2 regions of the Romboutsia sp. BSD2780061687b_171204_C1 genome follow, and region 2 is predicted to be linked to the other one. Evidence: riboswitches for the same ligand, from Rfam matches in the RefSeq annotation. Region 2 holds a riboswitch; the other holds the start of a gene.
The links. Region 2 has a riboswitch for S-adenosylmethionine ahead of I2H23_RS10200 (Na+/H+ antiporter NhaC family protein). Riboswitches for the same ligand answer to the same signal wherever they lie in the genome.

Region 1: another riboswitch for S-adenosylmethionine. It lies ahead of I2H23_RS09440 (O-acetylhomoserine aminocarboxypropyltransferase/cysteine synthase family protein); the one in region 2 lies ahead of I2H23_RS10200 (Na+/H+ antiporter NhaC family protein).

What each region holds. Positions count from the first base shown of each region.
Region 1 is NZ_JADMRK010000004.1:36,038-53,292, reverse strand. Features, by position in the region: gene I2H23_RS09455 (L-lactate dehydrogenase) at 24-977, opposite strand; gene I2H23_RS09450 (hypothetical protein) at 1,296-1,895, opposite strand; gene I2H23_RS09445 (hypothetical protein) at 2,134-2,691, shown strand; SAM riboswitch class I at 2,874-2,977, shown strand; gene I2H23_RS09440 (O-acetylhomoserine aminocarboxypropyltransferase/cysteine synthase family protein) at 3,033-4,304, shown strand; partial or broken gene I2H23_RS09430 (homoserine O-acetyltransferase/O-succinyltransferase family protein) at 4,306-5,196, shown strand; gene I2H23_RS09425 (EcsC family protein) at 5,332-6,123, shown strand; gene I2H23_RS09420 (hypothetical protein) at 6,255-7,379, shown strand; gene I2H23_RS09415 (DMT family transporter) at 7,464-8,336, shown strand; gene I2H23_RS09410 (zinc dependent phospholipase C family protein) at 8,517-9,722, shown strand; gene I2H23_RS09405 (MATE family efflux transporter) at 9,953-11,341, shown strand; gene I2H23_RS15605 (FUSC family protein) at 11,558-13,480, shown strand; gene I2H23_RS09395 (threonine aldolase family protein) at 13,752-14,780, shown strand; gene I2H23_RS09390 (PepSY domain-containing protein) at 14,987-15,550, shown strand; gene I2H23_RS09385 (NAD(P)/FAD-dependent oxidoreductase) at 15,742-17,163, shown strand; gene I2H23_RS09380 (FAD-dependent oxidoreductase) at 17,168-17,255, shown strand, end outside.
Region 2 is NZ_JADMRK010000004.1:191,191-208,445, forward strand. Features, by position in the region: gene I2H23_RS10135 (methyltransferase) at 1-475, opposite strand, end outside; gene I2H23_RS10140 (glycoside hydrolase family 113) at 525-1,565, opposite strand; gene I2H23_RS10145 (cellulose biosynthesis cyclic di-GMP-binding regulatory protein BcsB) at 1,637-3,694, opposite strand; gene I2H23_RS10150 (glycosyltransferase) at 3,706-4,956, opposite strand; gene I2H23_RS10155 (DUF2334 domain-containing protein) at 4,959-6,575, opposite strand; gene I2H23_RS10160 (diguanylate cyclase domain-containing protein) at 6,565-7,413, opposite strand; gene wecB (non-hydrolyzing UDP-N-acetylglucosamine 2-epimerase) at 7,453-8,553, opposite strand; gene I2H23_RS10170 (DUF4397 domain-containing protein) at 8,809-9,429, opposite strand; gene I2H23_RS10175 (carbon-nitrogen hydrolase family protein) at 9,600-10,442, shown strand; gene I2H23_RS10180 (hypothetical protein) at 10,483-10,989, opposite strand; gene I2H23_RS10185 (YgjV family protein) at 11,208-11,444, opposite strand; gene I2H23_RS10190 (L,D-transpeptidase family protein) at 11,503-11,961, opposite strand; gene I2H23_RS10195 (hypothetical protein) at 12,193-12,336, opposite strand; gene I2H23_RS10200 (Na+/H+ antiporter NhaC family protein) at 12,394-13,713, opposite strand; SAM riboswitch class I at 13,834-13,932, opposite strand; gene I2H23_RS10205 (hypothetical protein) at 14,114-14,464, opposite strand; gene I2H23_RS10210 (YtxH domain-containing protein) at 14,470-14,838, opposite strand; gene I2H23_RS10215 (hypothetical protein) at 15,060-15,608, shown strand; gene I2H23_RS10220 (deoxycytidylate deaminase) at 15,779-16,315, opposite strand; gene I2H23_RS10225 (hypothetical protein) at 16,687-17,058, opposite strand.

The DNA of each region.
Region 1 (17,255 bases), 160 kb from region 2:
CTTACTTTTTATTTAAATATAAATTAATATCCAATACTTTTTAAATATTGTCTTAGTATATTATTTGAATTATTAAACTTAGCCTTTTCTTCTTCAGTCATATCGATTTCTATAACTTTTTCAGCTCCATTTATACCTATTATAGTTGGGACACCTGTATATACATCTGTTTCTCCATATTCACCTTCAAGTAAAGCTGAAACTGGTAAGATTCTTCTTTCATCACTAAATATTGATTTTATGATTCCAACAACTGCTGAAGCTATACCATAGTAAGTAGTACCTTTTCTATTGTATACTTCCCAACCAGCTTTAGCAGTTTTTTCTACTAAATTATCTAAATCTATTTCTTTTTTTAGTTTTTTGTTTTCTTCAATTAAGGTTAAAAGCGGTTTACCTGCAATGCTAACATTTGACCAAGGAACCATTTGAGAATCTCCATGTTCACCCATAGAATATGCATGTATAGATCTTGTGTCCACTTCATCTAAATATTTAGATAAGAAGTTTTTTAATCTTGATGAATCTATGGTAGTTCCTGTTCCTATTATTCTGTTTTTAGGAAGTCCAGATAACTTCCATATATGATATGAAATTATATCAACTGGATTTGAAGCAACTACAAAGAAACCATCAAATCCTGATTTCATTATTTCCTTAATTACTGAGTTACATATAGAAGCACTAACTTCTAAAGTATCAAGTCTAGATTGACCTTGTTTAGGTGCTGGTCCTGCAGTAAATATAACAATATCAGCATCACTACAATCTGCAAATGTTGCTTGTCTTATTTTAGTTCTTTGAGACATAAATTCTACTCCGTGAGTTAAATCCCAAGCTTCGCCTTTAGCTTTTTCTTCATTTATATCAATCATTAAAAGCTCATCACATACACATTGATTAACTAGTGCAAATCCACAGCTAGACCCAACTAGTCCCGTACCTACTATTGCTATTTTTCTTAATTTTAAACACATAAGTCATCCTCCTAAAGTTGTCTTTTGTAAAGTGTTTTGAAATGAATTTATTTGTATGGCTTAAGAAATAAGATAAGCAACCTATAAATTTTATTAGTTAAGTCTATATTGGTTATAAAATCATTATTATATATTTATTTTATAAAAAATTATAAATTGATGTATTCGGCATTATTATACTGCTGAATCTTTATAAAGTAAAGGATGAATTGATAATAAAAGAATAAAAAATCATTAAATTATATAAAGTTAAAGTAGCTTTTGTATTATATTTTACTTAAAAATTTGATTATAGATTCATATATAGATAGCTAGTATTTAAAATAAAGTTATTATACAATATATAACTAGTAAAAGTGATGTTATATAGTTAGCAATTTTAACATTAAATTTAAAGTAAGATAAGTATTTTATTAACTTTGGTTTTAAGTATTTATTAAATATTGAATATATAAAAATAAGTGAAAATCCACTCAGAGTATATGAAGAAATATTATGTATAAATTGTGGTAAATGAAATATATTAACTGTGATAACAAGCATAAGCAAAGTAAATGTAGTTGAGAGTATGTTAGAGTATTCTTCAGGTTTTAATATATATTCATTAAAAAAATTTTTATCATCAAAATTTATAATTTCACTTACTATCTTGTCTATTGACATAAAATCATAGTCATTGGTATAAACTCCAACATCAACTAAGTAAAGTGTTATTTCTTCATATATATGAATAATTTTTTCTTCAAAAATTTTTCTTATCTTAAATATGTCTTTTTCTAATACATTGTATATTTCGGTTTTTATTATATTCTTAATATCCCTATTAGAATCTAATTTAGTTTTTATATAAAAGCTTCCATCACAAAGTAAAAACTTATCATTTTGATTTCTTATGATTATCCCAATATATTCATTCATAATATCACCACTCATTGAAAATTTATGTAAATTATAGCATATTAGTTGATATTATCAATATTAAAAAATTATAAATATGAATAAATTAATTTTATATATGTAAGCAAGCTTAAATGAATAAACATAAAAAAGTATTTGACAATTATAAATTTAGTCACTAAACTGTAAATATATATGTAAAGACACATGTAATATGAATTAAATATACTAAATTAAAAAATATATTTGGAGGAGAGATATGAGAACTAAAAATATTGTATTATCAGCACTTTTATGTGCAATGGGAATTATTATACCAATGTTTTCACCAATTAAAATAATATTAGAACCGGCATCTTTTACATTAGCTAGTCATATACCAATATTTATAGCTATGTTTATATCATCAAAGACTGTTCTATTTGTAACACTTGGAACTACAATAGGTTTTTTATTTGGTGGTTTCCCATTACCAATTGTAATTAGAGCACTAAGTCATTTATTATTTGTTAGTATTGGGTGTATTTACTTAAACAAAAATAGGGATCTTATAAAGAGTATAAAAAGTTCTTTAGGATATTCATTTGTTATAGGATTAATTCATGCTATTGGAGAAGTTTTAGTAATTATACCTTTTTATTTTTCATCAAACCTTTCGGAAGGATTTTATAATCAAGGTTTTTTAGTATCTGTTATAGGATTAATAGGAGTTGGAACTATAATACATAGTATGTTAGATTTCTCTTTAGCAGTTTATGTATGGAATATTCTACCTAAAGAGGTTAGAAATAAATATGTAGTAAAAACTCAAAACTAGACAAAATTTTATAGAATATAGTAATTTGGAATAATCAATAATTAAGCAAAAATGGTAAGTTATAGTATAAAATATTTTATGAACATATACATATAAATATATATATAAATTAATTTATTAAATTATAATTTCGATAATTATAATATATAATACTTATTAAATAATAAAAATAAGTAGAAAGTCTTTTATTAAGAATAGTGGAGGGACTGGCCCTATGAAGCCTGGCAACAGCTAACTTAGTTAGAATTGTGCTAAATCCTGCAGGAGTTTTCCTGAGAGATAAAAGGCATATTGATTTGTTGCGTTAATAAAAGGCTTCCTAGATAAAAGGGGCTTTTTTTATGAAAAATTATAACAAGGAAACTTTATGTGTAAGAGGGGGATATAAACCAAATGTTGGGGAGCCTATGGTGTATCCTTTGGTTCAAAGTACAACCTTCAAATATGAAGATCCAGACTTAGTGGCAGATATATTTGATTTAAAAGCAGATGGCCATATGTATAGTAGAATAAGCAATCCAACAGTAGCAAATTTTGAAGAAAAAATAGCATATCTTGAAGGTGGCGTCGGAGCAGTTGCAGTTAGTTCAGGACAATCGGCGGTGCTTTTAGCTATTTTAAATATATGCAAAAGTGGAGACAATATAATATCAGTATCATCACTATATGGTGGAACTTATAATTTATTTAATATAACTCTTAGAAGTTTTGGAATAGAAACAAAATTTGTATCCAATAATGATGATAAAGAATATATACTATCCTTAGTAGATGAAAATACTAAAGCTATATATGGAGAAACTATAGGAAATCCAGGACTAGATATATTAGATTTTAAGAAATTAAGTGAAATAGCTAAAAAGGGGGATATTCCTTTTATAGTTGACAATACAGTAGCAAGCCCGTATTTATGTAATCCTATAAATTTTGGTGCAAATATAGTTATACATTCTACATCAAAATATATAGATGGTCATGCAGTGGCACTTGGAGGAATAGTTATTGATTGTGGTAATTTTAATTGGGATAATGGGAAATATCCATTATTAAGTGATGGAGATGTTAGTTGTCATGATATTAAATATGTTGAAGAATTTAGGAAAAGTGCATATATAACAAAGTTAAGAGCATCACTGCTTAGAGATTTAGGTAGCACAATGAGCCCTTTTAATGCATTTTTAAGTAATCTAGGATTGGAAACACTTCATCTTAGAATGAAAAAACATAGTAAAAATGCTTTAGTATTAGCAAAGTATTTAGAAAATCATGAAAAAGTAAGCTGGGTAAACTATCCATACTTAGAAAGTAGAGAAGATTATAAGAAAGTAAAAACTTACTTAAAAGGTGGAAGTGGAATATTAACATTTGGTATAAAAGGTGGAATAAATGAAGCTAAGACTTTTATAAAATCTTTAAAATTAGTAGATTTAGCAATACACCTTGGATTTAATAAAACATCAGTACTTCATCCAGCTAGCACTACTCATAGCCAACTGTCTAATGAAGATAAGATAAAGTGTGGAGTTAGTTTAGAGATGATTAGAGTATCTGTTGGAATAGAAAATATAGATGACTTAATAAATGACTTTGATATAGCACTTAAGGAAATATAATATGACTGTATATCTTTGTAAAAAAATAAATGGAGCCAAATTTGTAGATAATTGTATAATAGAAAACAAAATTTATAATAAAAAGTTATATAGAAAATTTAGTTTAGATAAGATCAGCCCTCATTGTAAAACTATAGGTATACTAAATCTTATGCCTAATAAAGTAGAGACAGAGGCTCATTTATTAGAGTTATTTTCAAAAATGAATGAGGATATAAATATAAAGTTTATAAGGCTTAAAACGCACGTATACAAAAATTGTAATAGACTATATTTGATGAAAAATTATTATACCTTTGATGAAGTAAAATATGATTTAGATGGACTTATAGTTATAGGAGCTCCTATTGAAAAAATAGATTTCAAATAGGTTAAATATATAGATGAATTAAATTATATATTTGATTATTCTATTAAAAACTTAAAAAGTATGTTAAGTATATGCTGGGGAGCGCAGGCTTGTTTAAATCATATATATGGAATAAACAAAGAGATACTTGATAAGAAGATATTTGGAGTATATAAACATAATATACTTTGTGATGATGAAATACTCAAAAATATAAATAATGGTTTTATATGTGCTCATTCTAGGCACACTATATTAAATAGGAAGGATTTAAAAAATTGTAAATCTATAAAAATACTATCGACAACAGATGAAGGTATAGAGCATATTATAAAAGGGAAGTACAATGACTATTATATATTTGGACATCATGAGTATGATAAAGAATGCTTGAAAAGAGAATATTTAAGGGATAGAAATAAAAAAATATATATAGATATACCTAAAAATTATTTTATTGAAGATGATATGAACAAAGGAATAAGTGTAGATTGGATGGAACACAGCATTAAGATATACAATAATTGGATTAATATAATTTAATAAGAAATTAAGCAAGCTAGTTAGATAACTAGCTTGTTTAGTTTGGAAAAATAAGTACATAGTAATATTAAAAATCTATATGTATAATAAATATATTATGTAAATAATTAATATAAATTTTAAATAGGTGAAAAAATGCAAAATTATAATGAGATTAAACTAAAAGAATTAAAAAAATGGAAAAAGAAAATACGAAAAAAACCATCTATAATAGATAAAGCATCAAAAGAAACTCAAAATAAAATAAATTCCGTTTTACCTCAAAAGTACCACGAAATATTAACTGTAGCTATAAAAAATATGACTAAAATGGTTTTATTTGGGTCTAAGTATACTACTAAAAAACCTATACTAGATATATCTTTAGAAGAAAGAGATAATCTAGCTCTTGAAAAGATAAAAATTTATAAGAGAACTGCTATGATAGAAGGTGCTGGAACAGGGGCAGGAGGCATATTTATAGGGCTTTGTGACTTTCCATTACTTCTTAGTATAAAAATAAAGCTTATTTATGAAATTGCTAGCATATATGGATTTGATACAAATGATTATAAAGAAAGATTATATATATTAAACATATTTCAGCTTGCTTTTTCAAGTAAAGAGCATGTAAACTATGTATTTGAAAATATGGAATGCTTTGATGATTTTAAACATAAGTTATCTGATGATATTAATGCATTTGATTGGAGAAGCTTTCAACAAGAGTATAGAGATTACATTGATTTAGCAAAGTTATTTCAGTTAGTGCCAGGAATAGGAGCTTTTGTTGGGGCATATGTAAACAATAAATTAGTAGATAAACTAGGTGAATATGCAATATATGCTTATCATATGAGAATATTAGATGATAAAGACCACGAGGCTAAGAAGGAAAACTTTATATATACAAAATATAAAAATTTTATTAATAAAATAACTTTATAATATATGCCAAGTAATTTGACTAGTATATTAATTTGTGTAAGTTTATAATGTGTATTTTAAATATAACATTAATATATAAAGTCTCATAAGATATTATAACTAGAGTAAAATAGTTTAGGGGGGGAGTAGCCATGGAAAGCCCTACAAAGAAAGTTTTAATAGATAGTAGTTATGGGAATATAAGTAAAGTAAACTCAAAAGATGAAGTAATATTAGTAGGAGTATATCCTTTTGAAGGAATCTCCTATGTCGATAATATAGAACTTATTTTAAAACCAGAAAATAGTGAGCATATTACTGTTAATATCAAATATTCTGGTTATAATATGCAACTATTTTTAGGAGATTTTACAGGAGACAATAAATCAGAAATAATGGTTAGAGGTGGATTCGGGGGGTCTGGAGGATTTGAAATTGGAGTTATATATAAATATGAAGATGGTAAATTAATAGAGATATTTAACCAAGATATATTTTATAAAAATAATAATTGTAGCGCAACTTTTAAAGATGATTATAAGGTAAGCGTAAATTGTGGAAAGAAAAAATATACAATAGATATTTCATCAAAAGAAAAAGAATATCTGGAGTATTTATATTTACCTAATAGTAAGCTTAAAAATGCAGTTGACGCATATGTAGATGCACCAAATGGAATTTTTCCCACAAAGCAAATTTACAATAATTATTATGAACTCTTAATACAACAAAGAGTAGTCGGAATATCTAATGCAGATACATTAGGTATTATACAAACGTATAGTAACTTAATAGATTCAAATATAAAAAACATATATAAAGGATTATTACTTACCGATTATAATTATAGGAAAAGACAAAGATATAATAAATTTATTACTGAAAAAGATGTAAATAATTATGACTTTAAAAATTTAAAAGGTAATTATTTAAATAGAAATAGTATTTATTCTGCAAGAGAGTTTAAGGTAAAGAAAGATAGTATGAATTTAATAGTAAATAATATATTTGAAGAAAAAAATACTTTATACCTTAATGGATATTTACTAAACTTAACAGAAAATACTATTAATGATATTAATAACTTTAAGATTGAGTTAAAAGATGCTACTGGCAGAGTATTTGCTAAAAAGATTTTTAAGAGAATAGACATAAATGGAGGTTTAGAACCATTTGAAGGTAAAAAAATATTACTGACTTTTTTTGGAGAAGAATATAATTTATATAATATAAACACAAGTAATGTAACGTTGGACTATGATTATGAGATTATATAAAAAACTAGCTAGATAGTTTTTTTTAATATATAATAAATAATTGCATACAAAAGATAAATATAAAAATTACATAGGAGGTATATCGTGCAGACAGAGTTAAGTAACAGAAATAAAGGCATAATATGTATAATAATTTCGGCATTTGGATTTGCTATGATGTCAGCCTTTATAAAATTAGCAGGAGACTTACCAACTTTTCAAAAGACATTTTTTAGAAATTTAGTTTCTTGTGTAGTAGCATTTATAATGGTTACAAAAGCAAAACAAAGTTATTTTGGAAGTAGGGAAAATAGAAGATTATTAAACTTAAGATCAGCATTTGGCACACTTGGTATAATATTTAATTATTATGCAATAGATAGAATGGTGTTATCAGATGCCAATATGTTAAATAAGTTAAGTCCATTCTTTGTTATAATATTTTCTGCGTTATTTTTAAAAGAAAAGATAAAAACTAATCAAATAGCTGCTGTATTAGTGGCATTTGTAGGAGCTTTATTTATAATAAAACCAACATTTGATTTAGAAATGTTACCATCAATTGTGGGTGTAGCAGGTGCTTTATGTGCGGCATCAGCATACACTTGTCTTAGGGTATTAGGTAAAAAAGAAAATGGAGCGACTGTAGTATTTTATTTTTCTTTATTCTCATTAGTTGTAATATTTCCGATAATGATTATGACTTATGAGCCAATGAGTATGATACAACTTATGTATTTACTTCTTGCAGGGGTATTTGCGACTGTAGGCCAATTTGGTGTAACTTGGGCTTATAAATATGCGCCAGCTAAAGAGATATCTATATTTGATTATTCTAATATAATATTCTCTGCAATAATAAGTGTAGTATTATTTAGTGTATTTCCCGATAAGTTTAGCGTATTTGGATATTTTGTAATATTTAGCGCATCGTTTTATATGTTTATGTACAATAAAAAAAGTGAAGAATGTAATTAAAGTGAGGTTATTATACCTCACTTTAATTATTATTTAAAATAATGATTTCACCTTGAAGAAATACAAAAAATTATAAAAAATTACAAAAAGTTACAAAATATGCAAAAATATTGAAAAAGAAAGCGTTTTTATATATTTTTAATTATAAAGTATTTTGATATTTGGAGGTAAAACAAGGCTATGATAAGAAATATAAAGAAAAATAGCGCAAAAGCATTTGTAATTTCAATGTTATTTGTAGCTATGGGTTCAACATCTTATGCTTGGGATGGTAAAAAAGATGGGACAGGAACGCACGCTTTAATTGCAACTCAAGCAGTTAAAATGATTGAAAAAGATTTAAGCAAATCAGAACCTCAATTATTAAAGTCAAATCTTGATATTCTAAAATCTAACTTAAGAGACTTACAACTTGGATCGACATATCCAGATTATGATCCAAATGCTTATGATTTATATCAAGATCATTTTTGGGATCCAGATACTAAAAATAATTTTACACTTGATAATAAGTGGTATGTGGCATCACCTATATATGATAATGCAGAATCACAAGTTAGAAAATTTACAACTGATGCAAAAAATGAGTGGGAAAAAGGTAATTATAAAGAAGCTACTTTTTTATTAGGACAAGGATTACATTATCTTGGAGATCTGAATACTCCTTATCATGCAGCCAATATTACAGCTGTTGATAGTATAGGACATGTAAAGTTTGAAAGTTATGTTGAAGAACGAAAAGAAAATTATGCAATAGATTCAATGAATTATAATACAGAAAATGGTGCTTATAAATATGCATTAGAAAATAAAGATTTTGATGCTTGGATGAGTGAAAATTCTTATGAATATGCAAAAAAAGCTAAGAATTTATATTATGGTTATTCAACAATGAAAAATTCAACAAAAGATTGGGAATATTCGGCAGTAGAATCTATGAAAAACTCTCAGATCAGTTCAGCTAAGCTTATATATAGATTTTTAAATGAAGTATCTAATACTATAATAGATTCTTCAGATACTAAGAACTTAAACGAATTTAATGTTATTTTAAAAACTTCAAATGAAAAATATGCAGGAACTGATGATTTCGTATATTTTGGATTTGAAACTTCTGATAATAAAAAATATGAATGGAAGTTAGATAATGCAGGAAATGATTTTGAAAAAGGTCAAATAGATAATTATATAATAAAGCTTAAAGATGGAAAAAATATTGATTTAAGTAAGATAAATAACTTCTGGATAAGAAAAAATAATTTTGTTACTAATGGTGATGATTGGAGTGTTGATAATATTAAAATCTTATCAAGAGGAAAGGTCATATTAGAAAAAAATATACATAAAACATTACGAGGAAATGAAACATATAGTATAAATAAGTAAATAGCAAAAAGCCTTAAAGTTGGATTTAATAATATTTAACCACTTTAAGGCTTTATTTACTATAATAGAAAATATATTAAAAATATGTATAAATAATTTAATTATATTGAAAATAAAAAAATTTCTGATATACTTTTATAAATATGCTTTTTATTTAAGTTATATTTAAAAATACATACTATTAAGTGATATTAATCTAGTTTATTTTGTTTACAAAAGAGGTGAAATATTTGGAAAAGAGAATAGATTTAACTAATGGTAAGATATTAGATAAATTAATAAAGTTAGCACTTCCTATAATGGGGACGTCATTTATACAAATGGCTTATAACATGATAGATATGATCTGGGTCGGCAAGGCTGGTAGTAGTGCAGTTGCAGCAGTTGGAACAGCAGGATTTTTTCCTTGGTTAGCTATGGCATTTGTAATGATATCCAAAATTGGTGGGGAAGTTAAAGTTGCACAAAGTATTGGTGAAGGAAATCTTGATAAAACGAGATCTTATATAAAATCAGCTATAGAAATAAATATTATACTATCAACATTATATACATTATTTTTAATAGTGTTTAATAAAGGATTAATAGGATTTTTTAGATTAGGCGATATAAAAGTTATAGATATGTCTAGAACATACTTATATATAGTATCTTTAGGAATGATATTTTATTTTATAAATCCAGTATTTACAGCTATATTTAATGGAATGGGTAATAGTAAAACTCCATTTAAAATAAATGCGGTAGGTCTTATAACTAATATTATACTAGACCCAATACTTATACTTGGTTTGTTTGGTTTTCCTAAACTTGGAGTAGCAGGAGCTGCTATTGCAACAGTCGTAGCACAAATAGTAGTTACATCTTTATTTATATATAGAATAAAAAAGGATGATTATGGATATTTTAAAATAAAACTATTTAGAAATATAGAAATAACATATTATAAAATACTATACAAAGTAGGGCTTCCAGTAGCTCTACAAAGTGGATTGTTTACAGGATTTTCTATGTTACTAGGAGTGGTTGTGGCGTCATTTGGACCAGTAGCAGTAGCTGTTCAAAAAGTAGGATCTCAAATAGAGTCTATATCATGGATGACAGCAGAAGGTTTATCTTCATCTTTATCTAGCTTTATTGGGCAAAATTATGGGGCTAAAAAGTTTGACAGAGTTAATAAAGGATTTAAGTTAACTTTAATATTAGCTATAATACTTGGATTTATAAATACTTTAATATTAGTCTTTTTAGGAAAGCAGGTATTTACTATATTTATACAAGAAGAAATGGCTATTAAAGAAGGAACTATTTATCTTAAAATACTTGGATATTCTCAATTGTTTATGTGTATAGAAATAATAACATCAGGAGCTTTTAAAGGGCTTGGTAAAACTTCAATACCATCTATAATAAGTATTATATTTACAGGACTTAGAGTACCAACAGCTTACTTAATATCAAATCCAAGATTACTTGGACTTACTGGAGTTTGGTGGAGTATAACTATAAGTAGTATAATTAAGGGAATATTGATGCTTGGTGTGTTTTTAGTTATGAAAAGAAAAAAGAAATTATATGATGATTATAATACTAAAGGAGAGTTAAGTCATCAGTATTAAAGAAGAGAGTACTTTCTATAAAATTTATAGTAAGTACTTTTTTTATATACAAATGATTTATATTAATTATAAAGTTGCTTAGATTTTTTTGCATAAAATAGAGTTGGAATTTAATTAATAATCTAAAAATTAGAAAAAAAACTAAAAATATATTATAAATAAAATTTTTGATTTATACTTAAAGAAGTACGTAAATTCTATAAGAAGGTGATGAAAGTGAAAATTGACATTAAAAAACAAATAAAAAATATGAAAATATTTCTTATATCTGCGATAGCTATATTTTCATTTATGATATTTGGAAAAGAAAATGTTTTAATAGGAATTGCGACAGTTTCTATAGCAGCTAGCATGTTTGGGGAGAATCACACAATAAATGTTCCAAGAAGAATAATCATATTATCTTTGATACAAATAGTTATAGGAGTTGCAGCTTATATTGCAAGTTTAGATATTTTTTTAGCATATATAGTTAGCTTGATTTTAAGCTTTTGGATATATTATAGATTTAGCTATGAACTTAAAACGCCAAAAACTGCTGGATTTATGATGTTATATATACTTTTACTTTATTATCCAGTAACATTTTCACAGATGCCTAAAAGAATATTAGCTCTTATATTTTCATCATTTGTGATAATGGCTTTATATTATATAATAACTAAATATAATTTTTATAAAGTTACTGATAAGCAAATTACAGGTGCTATAGACTTAATAAAAAAAGAGATAGATTTATTATTAGATAATAAAAATATAAAAGATGAAAACAAAAAAGTAAGTATCTTACTTAAAACTATACAAATCAATATATATGAGGTTATAGAAAAATCTAGTAAAGAATTAGATGATATATATATATTAGAAGTAATAGTAATACTATTAAAAAAAATAAATACTACCATAAGTTATATAAAGGAAAATGAAATATATGAAGATAGATTACTAAAATTAAAATGTATTCTTGAAGACGTAAATTTATATATCTTAGGTAAAAAAGATATAAAAGATATAAAAATTACATTTAGAAAATACTATAATGAATTAGAATTAGAAAATATAGAAGGTGATTTAGCTAGATATAATTACTATAACTTAAGGTTAGCTATAGATGAAACTTGTAGATATATAGAAGATAAATCTAGAGGTGAGAAGATAAGAAAGAGATTAAATTTACAAAAAAAGTTAAAATCAAATATAGATATATTTAAAAACAATTTTAACATGTCATCTCTAAGATTTAATATAGCCTTAAAGGCATCTTTAGTAATTTCTACATTTGTGTTTATAGTAGGTTATTTTAATATATACGAAGGTAAGTGGATAGTACTTTCATTAGCTTTAATATTGCTTCCATATGCAGAACAAGGAAGTAAAAAGGCTATTGATAGAGTTGTAGGAACAGTTGTAGGCGCTATAATATTTGAATTAATATATAGAATGATAGACAAAAATATAATACTAATCGGAGCCGTGTTTTTAATAGCATTATATTTTGCCTTATCTATAAAAAAATATAATATAAGATGTATATTTACAACTATGACTGCTATATTAGCTGTAAAAATGCTTCAACCAAGTGCTGTTATATTTAAATTATTAGAGGATAGAGTTATATTTGTTTTAATTGCAGCTATAGTTGCTTGGTTAGCTATGAATATGGTGTTTCCATATAGAATTAAAAATGATATGAAAAATATTATGAAAAAATATGTAGATTTTGATAATGAGACACTAGATTCAATAGTTCAAGGAACTATAAGTAAGAAGGATATAGAAACAATAACAATAAAAAATAATTATTTTTGGATGAGAATTAATTATATAAATAAACAGATGAATTTAAGTTGTATTGAAGAATTTTTAAGTAAGCAAAATGATATTTTTACAAATATAAACTTTACTATATTAATAAGTGGAAGTTCTAAAGATAAGTCTATTTTAATAAAAAAATTGTTAGAAAAGTTAAATCCAAATTTAAATGAAGAAGACTTATTTAAGGTTTATAAAAATATTTTTGAAACTTCTAAAAATGACTTAGAAAAATCATTAATAATAAGTTTATATAGAATTTACTTAGATAAAAAAGATATAGATATGCTTGAAAGTGAAATTATTGAAAAATTAAATATAGCTTAAATAATAAAAAGTGCTTTCTATAATTTTTAATAGATATAGAGAGTACTTTTTTATGTACAAGGATTTAATACTAAGAATAAAACTGTTGATAACTCATACATATAAGATATGTAAATATATCATAAAATGTAAAAAAGTATTTTGAGATGATTTGCTGACACATATTTTAAGAGAAACAAATTTTTATTAAATATATTTACTGTATATAAAAAATATTTAATAAATGGTAGAATTAAGTAAAGTATAATTATCTACACAAATAGGGGGAAATATGTATAGTTTAAAAAATGATTATAGTGAAGGGGCACATCCTAAAATACTTGAGGCAATAGTAAAAACTAACCTAGAACAAAGTGAAGGTTATGGAAAAGACACTTACTGTGAAAAAGCGAGTGAATTAATTAAAGAAAAGTTAAAAAATGATAATGTAGATATACATTTTCTATGTGGAGGAACTCAAACTAATTTAACAGCTATCTCTGCATTTTTAAGACCTTATGAGGCAGTAATATCGGCTAATACTGGTCATATATTAGTACATGAAACAGGAGCAATAGAATCAACAGGACACAAGGTTATTTCTGTTGATTCTACAGATGGCAAATTAAAAAAAGAAGATATATTATCAGTACTTAAAGAACATACTGATGAGCATATGGTAAAGCCTAAACTTGTATATATATCTAATTCAACAGAAATAGGAACAATATATACTAAAAGCGAGCTAGAAGAATTAAGTTATGTTTGTAGAAAAAATAATTTATTATTATATATGGATGGTGCAAGACTAGGTTCTGCATTATGTGTTAAAGAAAATGATTTAACTTTAAGTGAGATTTCATATTTAACTGATGCATTTTACATAGGTGGAACTAAAAATGGAGCATTATTTGGAGAGGCTTTAGTTATATGTAAGGATTCATTAAAAGAAGAATTTAGATTTAATATAAAGCAAAAAGGTGCAATGATGGCTAAGAGTAGATTACTTGGGATACAGTTTTTAGAGTTATTTAAAGATGATTTATTCTTTGAAATAGGTAAGCATGAAAATGACATGGCAGATATATTAAAAAAAGAAATTAGTGAATTAGGATATAAATTTTTAGTAGATTCACCATCTAATCAATTATTCCCAATATTTAAAAATGAAATTATAGAAAAGCTAGAAGAAGATTATTCATTTAGTCTATGGAGTGAAATAGATGAAAATAGTTCATGTATAAGGCTCGTTACATCTTGGGCAACACAAAAAGAAAATGTTATAAAATTTATTGAAGATTTGAAAAAATATTCTATCTAATAAATACTTTAGTGCTATATCTAAAATTATATAAAGAGGATATAGCACTATTTGTATATTGAAAAGCTATAAAATCAAGATTATAGTCTATAGAAATAAAAATATGTTTGAATATGTAAAAAATGGTTATATAACTAATAATAAGGAATTATATTGATAAGACATAGAGGAGGTGAAGCTGTTATAATTTTTATAACAGTAATATCATGAAATTTAATAAATCAGTAGCCATAGGGCTAGGGGTAATTGTAATATGTGGAGCTGGATTAAGTTATTGGCTAATGAGAAATAGTGATGCCGTTTTATCACAAGAACAAGCGCAAGAAATAATACTACAAAAAGTACCAAATGGAAATATAGTAGAGATAGCCTATGAAAATGATGATACACCAAAATATAATTCAAAAGTATCTAAAGATAATGTAGTCTATGAAGTAGATGTAGATGCAAAAACTGGTGATATAGTTGAATATGAGCAAGAAATTATTCAAAATAATAATACAAATAATAAAACAAATAACAGTAGCGAAAAACTAATAAGTGAAAAAGAAGCTAAGGATATAATGTTAAAAAAAGTTCCTGATGCTACTATAAAAAGTATTCATTTAGATAAAGATCATGATGGTGATGAATATAAAGGAGTACTTGTAAAAGGTAATGAAAAATATGAAATAACTGTGAATGCTAAAACTAAAGAAGTAAAAGAATTTAGTCATGAGATGATAAGTAAAAGCGATAAAGAGTATGGACAATTAGAGATAAATGACTAAAATGAAAAGTGTAATTATTTAATAAGAAATTATTATATGATTACACTTTTCATTTTACTTTTATACATATAAAATATTGATGGTTATCATTATTATTATCAATTTTACTTATGAAAATAGTAATAATATAATATAGTTATAAATTAAACAATTGAAAAAATTAAAATGCTCTTTACAAAGGAGGAACTAATATGAAAGACATTGCTGTAATAGGGGCAGGAGTAGTAGGTTGTGCTATAGCTAGGGAATTATCAAAATACGACTTAGATGTAGCTATAATAGATAGGAATAAAGATGTAGCTGAAGGAATATCAAAAGCTAATAGTGGTATTATACATGGTGGATACAATGAGAAAAAAGGTACTTTAAAAGCTAAGTTAAATCTAAGAGGAAATGAAATGATGGATGATTTAGCTAATAAATTACAATTTCCTTTTAAAAGAAATGGAGCTTTAGTATTGGCTTTTAATGAAGAAGAATTAGAAAGTATAAAAAAATTAAAGTCTAATGGAGAAGAAATAGGAGTTAAGGGATTAGAAATTTTAGACAAAGAAAAAGTTTTAAGTATAGAAAAAAATATAAATAAAGATGTATTAGGGGCTTTACATGTAAAGACATCAGGTATAGTAAGCCCATATGAAATGGCTTTAGCTTTTGCTGAAAATGCAGTAGAAAATGGAGTTGATTTTATACTAGGAAAAGCTGTTGTAGATATAAAATTAGAAAATAATATATATAAAATACATTTAGAAGATGAAGAAGTAATAGAAAGTAAAATAGTTGTAAATGCATCAGGATTATGTGGTGCACATTTAAACAATCTAGTTAGTGAGATTAAATATGAAATAGAACCTGTAAAAGGAGAATACTGTTTATTTGATAAAGTTTCAGGTAACTTATGTGAAAAGACTCTATTTCAAGTTCCAAGTAAATTAAGTAAAGGTGTATTAGTAACTCCTACAGTAGATGGAAATCTATTAGTAGGTCCAAATGCTAAATATAATGATAATTTAGAAACTTCAAGAGAAGGTATAGATGAAATATTATATAAAAGCAAAAAAACTATAAAGGATATACCGGTAGATAGAATATTAAATACTTTTAGTGGATTAAGACCTAAAATAAATGGTGGAGATTTTATAATTGAAGAAGTTAAAGATTGTAAAAATTTTATAAATGTAATAGGTATAGATTCACCAGGATTAACAGCGGCACCAGCTATTGGTGAGTACGTAGTTGACATTATATCAGATATTATTAATTTAAAGGAAAAAGAAAACTTTAAAGAAATTAGAAAAAAAATGATTAGAATGTCAGAGTTAGGTATAGAAGAGAAAAATAAATTAATAGCTATAAATCCATCATATGGAAAGATGATATGTAAATGTGAGTTTGTTACAGAAGGGGAAATAATAGATGCTATAAAAAGACCATTAGGTGCAACAACTCTTGATGGAATAAAAAGAAGAACTCGTGCCATGATGGGTGGGTGCCAAGGAACAGGATGCATGATACCTATAAGTATGATATTAAGCAAAGAATTAGGAATAGATATAAGCGAAGTAAATAAAAATTCTAAATCTTCAATAGCTGTTGGATTTAAGGAGGATTAAGACTATGAGAGAATATGACTTAATTATAATTGGAGGAGGAGCTAGTGGTATAATATGCGCCATAGAAGCTTATAAAAAGGGAATAAAAAATA
Region 2 (17,255 bases):
ACAATATTAACTCAATATACCTTTCACTTTTATATACTGAATCTAATATATTTTCTACTATCTTCCTAAATATCTGTACTGAAAATGGATTAAAAAAATAAAATCTATTATCTTTACTTTTTATTTCATAATCTTGTGCATAGCAACATTTAAATTCTATTTTTTCTTTACCTTTCTTATGTTCACTTACATACGCTTCTTTATTTTTAATACATTCTTTATAATACTTTTCCTCCATTTCTATTCCAACTACATTAGAATTAAATCTATAATTTATATAAAAGTTTAGCCTACCTTTCCCACATCCAAAATCAACTATAAAATCATCTTCATTTAAGCTGTATATTTTAAATAATTCGTCTAAACATTCATATGATGTAGCTTGATATGGATGATAATGCCTTACTTTTTCACTCCATAATTCTTCTCCTAAAGTATCTATATTTAATAATTTTTCATATTCTTTTTCTGTCATTTATTTCATTTCCTATCTAAATATATTTTTTATTGAAACTCTATTCAGATTAGTAATACCATTTAGATATAATTTCTATACTTTCCTTTGATGGATAAAAATTTTTATCTTTTCCCTTTTTTCCTACTGCAAATACAGAAAATCCTTTTATATAGTCTTTATCTTCAAATACAATTTTATAAGCATTAAAACATCTAGATTGTTCTTTTGTATTTTCTACATTGGACACTTCACTATTCCATGGATGTGTTGCTGCATTATCTTTTTTAGGAAATCCTAATTCAGCAAAGTAGATAGGCTTATTATATTTTTCATAGAATCTATATATTTCTTCGACCACATTTTGATTTCTATTATATATAGTAGTAGAGTTTAAAGCATTTACTAATTCTTTTACTGTATTTTCTTTTTTATCACTAAGTTCAAAATAAGCTGCTATAGATATAAAATCTACTTTAGAAAATATTTTATTATTTAATTTTTTGTAATAATCCTCATTACTCTTTCTATCCCAACTAGCTGTATACCACCATGTAGTCTTATATGTTACTTCTCCCTTAAATCGCCCTTTAACAAAATTAACTATATCACACCAGTTATCTTCATACATCTCTAACTTTGAGAAATTTGATGCTATAATCATTATATCTACATCGTACTTATTTGCTATATCCTTAATTAAAATATTTAATATATTTTTCCAATCTTCAAAGAATTTTTCCTTATTTACGGGGTTATAATCAGTTTCATATTTACTTCCATTAGCTATCCACGGATATGCTTCTAATATAATATTTATACCTTTTGATTTCAGTATTTTTATTAATCTTATGGCTTTTTCTTTACTATAAGAATTTATTTTCATATTATTTGAGTCTAAATCTGGTATTTCTATAACTATAGGTACATTAACGGTATTCACTTTCAAATCATCTATATCCTTTAAAGCTTGTTCTATTTCATAATCAGTTGATAAGTTAACAGATTTTATCTTTTCTGTTATAGTATTATTTTTGTTAGTACTTTTAATAGCAAAAATAACGCTTAGTATTACTAATGAAGTAATTATTATTAATATTTTTTTTCTCATAGCTCTCCTATCTTTTTTAAATATAAAATACTAAGCATTAGTTATAAAGCTTAGTATTTTATATTTATATATTATTTTTTATATTTTAAAGCTAATAAAACTGTTGCTGATATAACCATTAAAAGTAATACTGATGCAACTATTATAAACTGTTTACTTTTATTATCTAGTTTATTTACTTCTTTAGTCTCTTTATTTTCATCTACATCATCTAACTTATAATTTAAATCTTTTATATTTCCTTCTCTATCAATTACTATAGTATCGCCTTTTAATGACTTTGTGAGATCTAAATCATTTAAATATCTAGTACTTAATGCTAAATCCTTTATTTCTGTTGATGCAATAACCATCATACCCTTATCTTTATTATATGGCGATTTTGTAAGTTGTATAGATGATAGTTGTTTTGAATAATCTCCTATGAATTTTATCTTTTCGTTGCTTTCAAATCCTAAATAATCTTTATTAAATTTTAAATTTAGATATTTATTAACATCTTTTATAGTTAAATTATTAGTTGGAGTTCCTATTATTATTAAATTACTTTTTTTATCATCTGATTTTAAATCACTTGATTTTATAAATCTTATATCTCCATTGTTATATTTAATACTATGACCTATATAGGATATTATACTACCTATTTGCGTTAATGCTGTTGAGTCTAATTTATCGGGTACTACAACTACTGTATCATTAACTTTATCATCCTTAACAAATGGATACGGATAATTTTTCATAGTTAAATTATTGGTATCATTGTAATCAAATTCTATATATGATTCATTTGATATATATGCAAATGGGTTATCAGTATCTCTAGTTACACAAGCTAAATCTAATAGTTCTAAATTAAATACAATTTTGATTTGATAATAATTTTGATTTAAAGTTTCTTTTGGAAGGTTAAGCTCTACGGTATCATTATTGGCATTTTCCTTTGTTAGTTTCTTGCTTCCTATAGGTATATTATTTACATATATAGTTACTAAAGATCTTTCAAAATCTAAATTCTCACCATATCTAATATTTAAATTTATTTTACTACCTTCTTTAACTTCTTTACTTTTAGGTATACTTATATCTATTATTGATTCTTGTGTAAATGGTCCTTTCAATGTAATATTATCATAACCTAAATCTTTAAAATTCAATCTATCTTTATTTTTATAATTATATATGTCATCTACATCCGTATCTTTATTTATAATTATGCTATCTTTGTTTAATTCATTTATTAAATCTTTACTATTTATAAGTTTGCTAGCTTTTTTAAGTAGTTCTTCATTATTGGATATTATGATAAGCATTTTTTTATTTTTATCAAATATTGAATTTGTATTTTTTATAATACAATTTTTATCCAAATCTTCTTTTTCTTTTGCAGTTAATAAATTAAGTATTTCACTTGAAGTATTACTTTTATTGCCTATATATATAACATTTTTATCCTTGTTTTTAAATTGAGAGTATAGATTTATATCAAAATTAACATTATCATTTATTATTTTTTCTCCAAAACCACTACTAAGTATCATAGCCGAAGTTAATTCTTCACTTGAATAATTATCTGGTATTAATATACTAGTTTCTAATTCATTTCTTCCATTTTCATTTATATAAGTATCTTTGTACTCGCTTATCAAATTAGATGTTGGCTTATAATTATAGGATACACTTATATTTGATTCCTTATGTACTACTAACCAGTTAGCTGTATTTGAGTCATCTCTACAAACCTTATCAGAAATAGTTTTATAAGCTTTTATCTCTACTTTATTATAACCTGTCTTTATTAAATCTTTTGGTATATCTATATTTATTTCTTTTTTATATTCCTTATTTCCATCTAATCGTTCTGAATGGATTGGCACATCATTTACAATTATTGTTATTGTAGAATAATTCACATCTAATAGTTCACTTTTTGTAAATACTAAGTTAATCTTAGTTTTTTCAACTAAAGCATTTTTAGGAACTTCAAAATATTTATTAGTACTACTTATAACCCCATTCATAGTTATGTCATTTTTAAATTTGTAATTTTTTACATTTTGCTGTGCAAAAACTATATCACAGCTTGTAAAACTAATAATTAATGATATCATTATTGCTATTAATCTCATTTTATTTTCTCCTAAAATCGTTCGGTTTTATACCACTTAACTTCTCTTTTGTGTATGGCGTCAGAAAAATACCCAACCATTCCTTTTATAGCAACAAATAGCCACATTTGAGAATATGTAAAATACATAAGCCCAACTAAAAATATATTGCTTAAATTACTCTCTCCCTTTTCCATACTAAGTGTTATAGATACCTGTATTACAAATAGTATATATGATAGTATCCATATAGTAAAAAAATCAAATGGGATATTTATAGTTACTATTTTAAATATTCCTAAAATAAATATTATATCTGATAATACAACAGATGTTAAAAATAGAAAATATACTGAAAAGAAGTATAGTATATCAAACAGCACTCTATTTTGTTTGCCCTTAAATAAATTAGTAATATACTTAACTAATACATATATATTTCCCTTTACCCATCTTGTTCGTTGCTTTATCCATACATTTACAGTTTCTGGTTCTTGCTCCCAGGTTACTGATTGAGGGACATATGTTATTCTTTGTCCCATTTTATAAATCCTAAAACTTATTTCTGTATCCTCTGCTATTGCCTTTGTGTCCCATCCTCCTAATTTTTCTATAGTACTTCTTCTAAGTACAAAATTAGTGCCTGGTATAGTACAAAGACCTAATAATTGTTTTCTACCTGCTTGAGCTATCCATTGAAAACTTAGAGTTTCTATATTTATAAACTTAGTTAATATGTTTTTATGCTTGTTTCTAGTTCTAAATTTTCCTATAACAGCCCCTAGTTTTTCATCTTTAACTATGGTCTGTATCAAATATCTTAGTGCAGTTTTTTCTGGTGTATTGTCAGCATCATATATTGCAATATATTCTCCCTTAGATATTTGATATCCTATATTTAGTGCATTTGATTTTCCTTTACCACCTGTTATATTATCCGTATTTATGATGGTAAAATTATAATTTCTATATCTATTTTTTATATTTTCTAATATTTCCTTGGAATTATCACTAGAATTATCATTTATAACGATAAGTTCCATTTTATCTATAGGATAATCTAGTAGTAATAAAGATTCTACAGTTTTACCAATTACCTTGCCTTCATTATGTGCTGGTACTAGTATTGATACAAAAGGGAACTCTTTTAATTTTTCATCTTTAAATTTAAGACTCTTTAAATAATATATATATCCACTTATAGCTAGTATTATATTTGTTAAGAGTATAGCCCATATAGATGATAAGGAAATTAAAAATATATAATCTACTAAACCTATCATAATTATCTCCTTGTAAACTTTCGTCTATTTATAATCTTAAATACTATAAAGATTAATATAAATATTAGCAATACTACAACAACAAACTTTACAACTATATCATTTAACTTATTTATAGACTTATTAAACACTAAATCATTGTGTTTTCTTATAGATTTATACTTATCATAACTTGTTATTATATTCTTGTTATTTGATTCTATTTTTATATCATCTATATTTATATAGTTGTTTTCTTTTTTTAAATCTAAAAAGCTTACATTTTTAGATTTAATATATTCTATACACTCTTTTAAATAGTTTGTGTCTACATCAGTATGGAAAAAAAATCCTCCAGTATGGCCTCTTACCATAGATAGTTTATAATAATTATATTTTATTTTATCTACCGCTAATTTGTCATCTTTAGCTATATATCCTAAATTTTCCGGTATTAGTGTATTAAAATTTTTACTATCTTTTATTATATATGGAAATGTACTCATATTAAAAATTTCACTATTATTTTGGTATCTCCCCATATATGTAGATATGTATTTTTTGATTTCTTTATACCCATCTTGAATCATAGCATATTTTTGTGCTTCAAATCCCAATGGGTATATATCATTTTCTATACATAATCTTAGTCCACTTAATAACCTATTTTTAATATATATATTTATATCTTCACTTTTACTATTTAATATCTCTTTATTAAAAAATTCATACTCATCTTCATCTGATTTTTCTTTTCTATTATGATAGTATCCATTTAATATAACACTACCACCTTTATCTTGCATATATTTTATAGTATTTATAAAATTTTCATCTAGAGTGATTAATTCTTTAATACTCTTATCTCGATAAGTAGGTGTTAAAGATATTATGAATGGTATATTTTCTTCATATAAATAATTAGCTAAATCCTCTAATTTTTTTGTGTCACTAAGAGGATTTACATCTTCTATTTTTACAAATATTTTACTTTCTTCAAAAGAAGTTCGTTCAAAGAAATCATTTAACGTATCTTCAAATATATAAGATTCATACATGTTCCAATCAGATATATAATACAAATTTTTATCTTGCAATATATATGGGTATGTGTTATATCCATCACTCATAGTAGCAATAATATTACTTTTACTACTTGGTTGTATTATGTTGTAATCACTTTCATTTTCTAATACTATATCGTCTCCTTTATAGTTTAATCTTGTTATATTATTATTTTTATATATGTACTTTATTGAATATTTATTATTATACTCTAGTAAATTTGCAATTTTATCCCCTATCCAGTATATACGTTTATTGTAATTATTAATATCTTCTAAAAATATTTTATTCTCTATATTATTGTTTATATTTATAACAAAGACATAGTCATAATTGTTTAAACATCTTTTTTTATAATCATTTATATTAATATTGTCCACTTTATTATTAAATACGTATAGTAGCTCATTAAGGTGATTTACTGTATTAACATTAGACTTAAATTTAGTTTTAGTTTCATAAACTATAAGAGATTTTTTATTGCTATTATTTTCACTATAAATTCCACTTGAACTTGCTAAAATTATACTAATTATAATAGTTATTTCTATTATAAATTTTTTTTTAAACATCATATTGTAATTCCTCTTGTACATATGTTTTATATTCAATAGGAGACTTTATATTTTTTTTATACTCTACTGCTGCTATTTTTGTGTCTATATTTATGTAATTTTTATTATTTTTCAAGCTTAGACTAAGTTCATCTATACCTGTTTTTATTCTTTCTTTTACTATATTAGCACCAAATTCATCTGTATTTGGCATTATTATAGCTATAGTATCATTTTCTATTGTGTATCTTTCATCTTCTATTCTTGTAGACTTTACAACTATATTGCTTATATCTTTCATTAGTTTGTTAGTTTTAACTTCCCCAAGTATGTTCTTTATTTCTTTATAGTATGGTAAGTTTATAAGCATTAAAGATAATTGAGTTTCATGCCTTTTAGCCTTACTCATCTCTCTTTCTAGATTCATATAAAATGCTTTTATATTAAATAATCCTGTATCCTCATGTATAGTAACCAAATTTTTATATTCATTTTCTAGCTTAAGATTTGATTGTTGAAGATTATTTATACTATTTGTAAACTTTCCTGTTGTATAAGATATTATTGGCATAAATATCATCCATATATAAGACATATATGTTATTTCTACATTTTTCGTTAGATTTATATAAAATATATATGCTGCATATATAAATATAGAAACTGATGTTGCTATAAGCCCTATAATTATTCCCCCTGTGTAAGTCATAATTATAGTAAAAAATGTTATACAAAACATTATAAAACTTAAATTTTGTGTTTGAAATTTAATATCAAATACAAATAACATGGTGATTATAAATAACTCTAATATTAGTCCTAAAAAATATCCATCTATCTTCTTGGAAATTCTATTCATATTTTCACTACTTTCTTTTATTCATTCTTCTGATTTAATTTAATTTTGATATATTTTTTCAATAATATCGACAATGTATTTGCTTGCAAGCCCATCTCCATAAGGATTTGAAGCCTTTGACATCTCATTATATAATTTTTTGTTAGTTAGTAATTCCTTTGTGTATTTATATATGTTCTCTTCATTTGTACCTACTAATTTTAAAGTTTTAGCCTTAATCCCTTCTGGTCTTTCGGTAGTTTCTCTCAATACAAGAACTGGCTTTCCAAGAAATGGAGCTTCTTCTTGTATGCCTCCACTATCTGTTAGTATTAGATATGACTTATTTAATAAATTATGAAATTCAACTACACTTAAAGGTTCTATTACATGTACCTTTTTATTACCTTTGAATTCTTCTTTAACTAAATCTCTTATTTGAGGATTAAAATGTATTGGATACACTATTTCTACATCATCAAATTCCATAGATATTTTATTTACTGCTTTAAATATATTCTTCATATTGCTACCTAGATTTTCTCTTCTGTGGCATGTTAAAAGTATCATTCTGTTTTTTCCTATTTTGTCAGTTATTTCACTTTTGTATTCCTTATCTATAGTGGTTTTTAATGCATCTATTGCAGTATTTCCAGTTATATATATTTTTTCAGGATTTTTTCCTTCTTTTATCAAATTATCCTTTGATTTTTCTGTTGGTGCAAAGTGTATATCAGCTATAACAGATGTTAACTGTCTATTTAACTCTTCTGGAAAAGGAGAATATTTATTATAGGTTCTTAAACCTGCCTCTACATGACCTACTTTAACTTGATTATAAAAAGCAACTAAGGATGATATAAACGTTGTAGTTGTATCTCCATGTACAAGTATTATATCTGGCTTTACTTCTTTTATAACTTTATCTAACCCATTCATTATATTCGTGCTTATTTGAGACAAAGATTGATTTGACTTCATAATATTTAAATCATAATTAACCTTTATGTTAAATACGTCTAGTACTTGATCTAACATTTCTCTATGTTGTGCTGTTACACAAACTATAGACTCTATATTATCTCTAGACTCCAACTCTTTAACTAAAGGTGCCATTTTTATGGCTTCAGGCCTAGTCCCAAATACTGTCATTATTTTCATTTACTTCACCCCTGTATATTATTCCATAATAATTTTTATCTATATTATTATCTCTCAATATATTACATTAACTACAATATGATGTCAAAATTTATTGTTATTTATTATTTTTTTGTAGATTATATTTTTATTTTGATATTATTTATTATATTTTTTATTACTAAATTTATTCTATCAATTATAAATTAAGCATACCATTAAACTGTTAATATGTTCAAAGGTATGCTTCTCTTATATTTTAGTATTTAATATAAATTAAGCTTCTTTACATAAATAAGTATTCCCATCAACTGATTGTATAACACCTAAACTACCTAATTGACCAATTGCATATATAGTATATATTCTATCTGGATTTAATTTAACCCTTAACGGAAAAACTACATCTTTACTTTCACTTACTACTAATTTTACATTATACGTTCCTGGGTTTACATCTACATAACTAGTTCCCTCTCTAAATCCGATATCTTCAAAGAATGTCTCTCCATTTACTAGTATATCTACTGCTGGTGCATTTGGTGATAAATGTATAACTCTAAATGTAGAATATTCGCTTGATGGTTGTTTTTCTGAATAGTCTTTTATAACTAATAAAGATAAATCCCCTATATTCCCTGTCACTGCTACGGTATACATTTGCCCTTCATCTACTTCAAGCATTTGATTTATAACTGGATTTTCAGTAGTTCCAGATAAGTATATACCTACTGTATGTTCTCCTTCTTCTAACTCTACATACTCTGTAAATTCCATAAAATCTAATCCGCTAAATACAAGTGCCCCATCAATATAAATGTCTACTTTACCGATTTGTGGAGCGGCCTGAAATACTCTAACTAAAGATTTTCCTTCTTTTATTTGTAAACAATCCATTTTAAATCCCCCTTGATGACAATGTTCATTCTTTATATAATATGTGTCCATTATTTTATTTGTTACTTTATAAATTGATTTCATATATTTTCATTTTTTTAATGCAATGTTTGTATAGATAAACTACTATTAAAATATAAATATCTTATACTAGATTTAATTAAATTGAGGTGATTTTTATAAAAACTTTAGTTATACAAATAGATGTTAATTCTAATAAATTAAAGAATATATCCACTATAGAGAGATATATAAATTTAGCCATTAATAAATCTAAAATAGATTTAGTTATACTTCCAGAAATGTTTTGCTGCCCTTATGATAATAAGAATTTTCCTGTTTATTGTGAGGTAGAAGGAGGAAATCTTTATAATATTTTATCTGATATAGCTAAAAAATATAATATATATTTGGTAGCTGGATCCATTCCTGAAAAAGATAATAGTAAAATATATAATACTTCTTATGTTTTTGATCGATGTGGAAATAAGATAGCAAAACATAGAAAAATACATCTATTTGATATTTCTATAGATGCTGGCCAAAAATTTTTAGAATCTGATACATTATCATCTGGAAATGATGTTACAGTATTTGATACTGAATTTGGAAAAATTGGTCTTTGTATTTGCTATGATTTTAGATTTTTTGAGATATGCAAAATAATGGTTGATAAAGGCGCTAAGGCTATAATAGTTCCTGCATCATTCAACATGACTACAGGACCTATTCATTGGGAGCTACTATTTAAATCTAGAGCTGTTGATAATCAAGTTTATACAATAGGATGTTCTTCTTCCCGAAACAATAATTCTTCTTATATATCTTATGGAAACTCTATTTTAGTTTCTCCATTTGGGGAAGTATTAAATAGATTAGATGAAAAAGAGGGCTACTTTATAGCAGATATCGACTTTTCATATGTTGAAAAAATAAGAAATCAACTACCTTTATTAAAGCATCGTAGAAATGATTTGTATAATGTATCATATACAGATAATTCTAAAGTATAAATTTATTTTAATATATTATCTTAGTTTAATTTATTTGTAATTATTGAACTAAGTTTTTAGCTTTGTCAAAATCTAATACATAGTTAATAATAGATATCAACTTACTCCCTACTTCTATATCTTCATCACTTGCTAACCTTATATATATTCTTAACTCTTCCCAAAGCTTTTCTTTACCTAGATCTTCATTGCTTATATTATGAAGATCTCTTATTACTTCTATAATATTTATTTTTTTACTTTTATTTAGTGTATCATGATTTTTAATATAATCTATTGAAGAATCTACTAATTTAGTTAATTCCTTTTTATATTCTCTTATACTTAATTCTTTTTTGTATCCTACTAATTCTTTCATTAATTTTTCTAAATCAGATTTTGAGTAATTCCATACTCTACCATCATATTTTTTTATATTTTCTATACATGAATTATATTTATCTATTAGTTCTTCTAATCCTATAACTATTTCTAAATAGTTATTTTCTTCAATTAAGTTTTTGCATCTATTTATATCCTTATCAATCTCTCTTATTGTTTTATTCACATTTAGTCCTCTTTTCTATTTTAATTATAATTTTTATTATTATATATAATATATCAATTTACTTAGTTAATAAACATATTTTATCTCACTATTGTTATTTAAAATATTATACCTTTTTAATATTTTAGTTTATCTAATCTATTAATATAGAAAATATTTACTTTTAACAAAAAATAGCATAGATAAAATATCTACGCTATTAAATAATATTTTGTAATTTAATTTTTTTCTTTATATTTATAAATATTATATAAATTATATATATTTATAATAATTATAAGCGCATTAGATATGGCAACAGGATATGCTTTTACATATAATCCGTAAACTACAAATAAAAAACATCCTATAGAATTTATAATTCTAAGCTTTACTATAGATGTCATCGTTAATGATATAACTATAAATAAGGATGCTGAATATCCAATCCATTCAATAGGGTCAAAGCTAATCATAAAATTATCTCCTTTTTATTTCTTATAACTATTATTTGATATTTATATTTTTATATAACTATTTTATTATTATAGTAGTATTAATAGGTATATTATCATACATCCATCTAGCATTTTCTGTAGCTAATCTTATACATCCCATACTTATAGCTACTCCAAGTCTATCATCTATTACATAAAGTCCCTTAGGATCATATAGTATTGAGTGGTAATAGTAATCATCTACTATATTCATTGCATATTTTGCTGAACTTTTTTCTCCCCCTATAGCAGGATACTTTATACCTGACTTAAATATACCCTTTATTGTAGGAGTTGAGCTTTTTCCTACAGTGCTACTCCAAACGTGCAGTACCTTAAATCTATCATCTACTTTTTTTAATATATAGGTAAGTTTATCTTTAGTAGATGTAATTATAATATAGCCTGTATCACTTTTTATATGATTCTCATTTACAAACTCTTCCATATTTTTATCAAATTTGCTGTAATCTATCTGTCTATAGTATCTATTCATAAATAATATTTCACCTTCTCATAATAATATTTATTATAATTATGCTAATTATAAACTTTATGTGATATTTCAGTTAATTTAACTATTATTGTACGAATGTAAAATATTAAGTTTATTTTTTACACTCGCTAAACTGATTGGTATTACTTAACTGTAATAATTATCTACTAATTTTTGAAATATCATAATTTCCTTAAGCGTAAAAAAAGTGAAGTTTTAAAACTTCACTTTTTAAGTATTATTATGTTTCATATACTTATATGATTTAACTATACATCGAGCTTGATTTATAGTATATATTGATATTTCATAAGATGATGTTATTATAAAAGTCGATACTACTCCTACTAAGAAATCATAGTCACCTAATGCCATAATCTCCTCCAGTATTTCTTTTTTTATATTATATGAAACTAAAATTTTATAGTTACATTAAGCTACTTCTTTTTTCCTTTTATTAACTTTATTTAAGTTTGGAATACCAAATGTTATAGCTATTATTCCACAAGCTAACATTAACCAAGGATAATGTAGATATTTAATTAATTCAACAGGAGATATTCCTACCATCCCTGCAGCTGTTAATACTTGTGCACCATATGGAACTATGCCTTGCCAACAAGATGAGAATATATCTAATATACTTGCAGTTTTTCTATTATCTATATCAAATTTTGTAGCTATATCTTTTGCAAGTGGCCCTGCTGTTACTATTGCTATAGTGTTGTTTGCTGTACATAAATCTACTATACTTACTAATGCTGCTATACCAAACTCTGCACCTTTTTTAGTTTTTATTTTACTACTTATAAAATTAAGTATAAAGTCTATTCCACCATTTAATTTTATAAGTTCTACAAGTCCTCCGATTATTATAACAAGTAGACATAATTCATACATTCCTGATATACCACCTGATATAGCTTCTATAAATCCAAATAACCCAAATGAATTTGTAAATAATCCTATTGCACCTGCAAATACTACTCCAAAACTAAGTAAAACAAATACATTTACTCCACATAAAGCCCCTACTAAAACGCCTAAATATGGTAAAACTTTTATAAAATCATATCTATAGCTTGTGCTACCACCTAAACTATACCCTGATGTTATAGTAGCTAATAATATAGCAGTTATAATAGCTGCTGGTAAAACTATTAAGAAATTTACTCTAAATTTATCTTTTAATTCACATCCTTGAGTTTTGGTTGCTGCTATTGTAGTGTCTGATATCATAGATAAATTATCTCCAAACATAGCTCCACCTACAACAGCTCCTATTACTAATGGTGCTGGTATTCCTGTTTTAGCTGCAATTCCTATGCCTATTGGCCCAAGTGCTGCTATTGTTCCCATTGATGTTCCCATAGATATAGATATAAAACATCCTATTACAAATAACCCTGATACTAAAAGATTAGGAGGAAGAATTGATAAACTTAAATTAACAGTTGAGTCAACACCTCCCATTGCCTTAGCTACACTTGAAAAAGAACCTGCAAGTATAAATATCATAATCATAGATATTATATCTATATTACCTGCTCCTTTACAAAATACTTCTATCTTTTCTCCTAAACTAACTTTTCTATTAAGAGAAAATCCTACTATAGTTGCGATTATAAATGCTACTATTGCTGGCATTTTATAAAAATCCCCAGTTATTACCCCGCTACCTAAAAATACTATTAAAAATACACCCAGTGGTAATAATCCTAATATACTACCTTTTTTTGCTTCTTCTTTCATAATATACCTCCCTTTATATTAAAACTTCTAAAGAGTATAATTTTAATTTATTTAAATATACCTGATATTTTTTAATAAAAAAAACCTGAGATAACTCAGGCTTTGACAGCAAAAATTATACTCTCATCTTTCAGCTTATGCTGCAGGATTTAGCACCCGTATAATAATACTGGTTGCTGGGCTTCGTCGGGCCAGTCCCTCCGCCACTCTTGATAAGAATTATTTAATTATTTATATAATAGTTAATTTTCACAATTTTGTCAATATTATTTTTTAATTATTCTAATAAATCTACTTATAAATTATATATATTAATTTTTTATACATCTTAATTTATTATGATATATTAGCAAATAAAAAAAGTCATAATTAAATTATGATTTAATTATGACTTTTATGACTATTTATTAATAAATACAGATTTTAATATATTTAATATTTCAGTAAATATCTCAACATTAGATTTTACATTTTCTTTAGCCACTACTATATCTGCTGTTACATCTGTTGCAACTTCCGCAACGTCTTTTACATTTTCACTAATATCGCTGATATTATCAACTAAATTAGGTAATTTACCTACTACTGTATGTATGTCATCAGAATTTGTTGATACCACTGTATTGATATTTTTAATAAATTCATTAATATTTTTTAAAGTTATTATTAAAAATATTAATGCACCTATACCTAATAATGCTAGTATTATATATATTACATTTAAATCTATGTACATAATGTTATTCTCCATAGCAATTATTCTTTATCCTTAGCTTCTTGTGGAGCTTGTAATAATTCTACAACATTAGTATCTACTACGTCTTCATTTTCTTTCTTTTTACTATCTAAATACTCTTTTATTCTTCTCTTAGATTCATTTACATTTGTAGTTAATTTTTCTTTTGTTTTGGCAGCCTTTTCACTTACATTTGTGTTTATATCTTTAGCTGTATTTTTTATATCTTCTCTAGTTTCTTTTCCTGACTTAGGAGCTAATAAAACCCCACCTAGTATTCCTGTTATAGCACCTGTTGCAACACCTAGTGTAGCTATTTTTATCTTTTTATTTCTTTCTTTTGCTTTTTTAGCTTTTTTCTTTTGTTCTATTTTTTTTGCTAAACTCATGCTCATCACTCCTATTGTTAATTTGTATTATACCATTTTTTACTATTTTTCTAATATTTCTAATACATATATACCCAAATTAGTAAGTTTTAAAACAAAATAATTTATTTTTCTATTTATTTTTTTATATTTCAGCTAAATTAAATTATATAAATTAAACTTACATTTTATTTATACGTATGCACATAATAATATAATAATTATGGAAGGTAGGAATTGCTATGAAACATAAAGATATTAAGAAATTTAGTATATTACTTTACATTATTTATATTTTATCTATAATATTTTTTCTATTTAACAAAGAATTTGGAAAAAGCGTAATTAGCTTAATTTCGCTTATAATTACTTTTGTGCTTACTAAAGCTTATTTAAAAAACTTAGCTATACTTGACTGCCCATTGTACATAATTGGAAACATTTTTATATTATCTTCTTTTTTACTAGGTTCATGTTATGGACTTTACGATATAATCCCATTTTATGATGATTTTCTTCATTTTTGGTCTGGATTTATATCTGTTAAAATTGGATTTAATATACTAAAAAATATTAGTAGTAAAAATAATAAACTTTTAATATGTATGATTCTTTTCTTCTTTGCAATGGGCATATCAGCAATTTGTGAAATATGTGAATATTTACTAGATGTCTTATTTAAGATGAATACGCAATCTGGCGGTTTAAAAGATACCATGATAGATTTAATAGATGCTTCATGTGGTGCTTTTTTTATGATTGTATATTACTATAGAAAGTATTTAAGGTAAAATATTATATTAAACTCAACACTATTAAATATAAACAAAGCTACTTAACATATGTTAAGTAGCTTTGTTTATATTTAATATATCTTTTTACAGTAATCATTGTTGAATATAAATAAACAATGAATTATTATATATTTTTCTATAAAAGCTAAATTGTTTAGCCTAGCCTTTTAATAGCTCCTTGGCTTACTTAAGAATTCTTGAACACGTTTCTTCTCTTTCTCACGTTTAGCTTCTTGTTCTTCTTGCTCTTGTTTTAATGCATCTTCATATTTAATGTATTCTATTCCAGCTTCTTCAAATAGCTGCTGCCCTAAGCCTGTAGGATACTCTCCTTTAAATATTACTTTTTTTATTCCTGCTTGAATAATAGATATTGAGCAAAATACACAAGGTTGAGTAGTAGCATACAATGTAGCTCCTTCACAGCTTATTCCATGTTTAGCACATTGTATTATAGCATTTGCTTCAGCATGCCCAGCTCGACATAGTTCTAAGCCTTGTCCTGAAGGTATACCTCTTTTTTTTCTCTCGCAATAGCCAATATCTGAACAATGAATAGTTCCAGCAGGACTTCCATTATAACCTGTAGCTATAATTTGCTTTCCTTTTATAATTACAGCTCCTACTTGTCTTGAAACACACGTACTTCTAACTTTACTATCTTCGGCTATATCCATCGCCCACTCTGTAAATAATTTTCTCATATGATATGCTCCTTCTGTTCATTTATTATTTATAAATATCTTTATATGTCAAAATCCCTATAACCTTAGTTAAATCTAATCATTATACCCGCATCTATAATCTTATTTTTTATTTTCTTAAAATCATCTTAACTCACACGTCATTATTTTTTCAAGAGTTATTATAAATTTGTAATATTTAACTACTTATTTAACATAAATGTATATAATATATTTTTTTAGTAATAATATTACTATCCCTTTAATCATGCTCCTTAGTCATTAATTTTATATAGCTTTATTTTTCAGTTTATTATTAAAAAAAGACAGAAATAAATTCTGTCTTTTTTAATAATAGCCCTTAAGCATCTACTTAAAGGCATAATATATATTTATATAACATAAAGTTTTGAAATTATCTTATCATATTTACCTCTAGCCAAGCAAATACCACCTGCATACTTTATATATTCTTCTTCACTAAGTTTTCCTTCTTCAACTTCACTAAATCTATCAATAATATTAGAATTATCTAAAAAATCTTCTACACTTTCTAATATACAAATTAAATTTATCTTAAACCCATCTGAATTTAACTTTCTTTCTTGTTTTTCTTCTTTTAAATACACTACTTCATGTTCTTTGTCTAACGTAACCTTTACGAAATCTGAAAGCCTCTTTTCTGTTGGTAATAATACTGAATATTTTTCCATATCTAAAAATATTTCATACAATTCTTTTAGTCTTGCTAACTCTGAACTCATCCTTAATCTCCTTTATATAGCCTACCTATTAATCGTGGTTATACTTTGTACTTTCATTATAATTTCATCTACTTAATTCGTCAACTTTTTACACTAAAATGGTTTTAATTACTAAAAAAAGCATTGAGTTGTTTACTGACTTTCAACTCAATGCCTGTTAATTATTTATTTTTTTTATTATATTCTCTTAGTAGCTG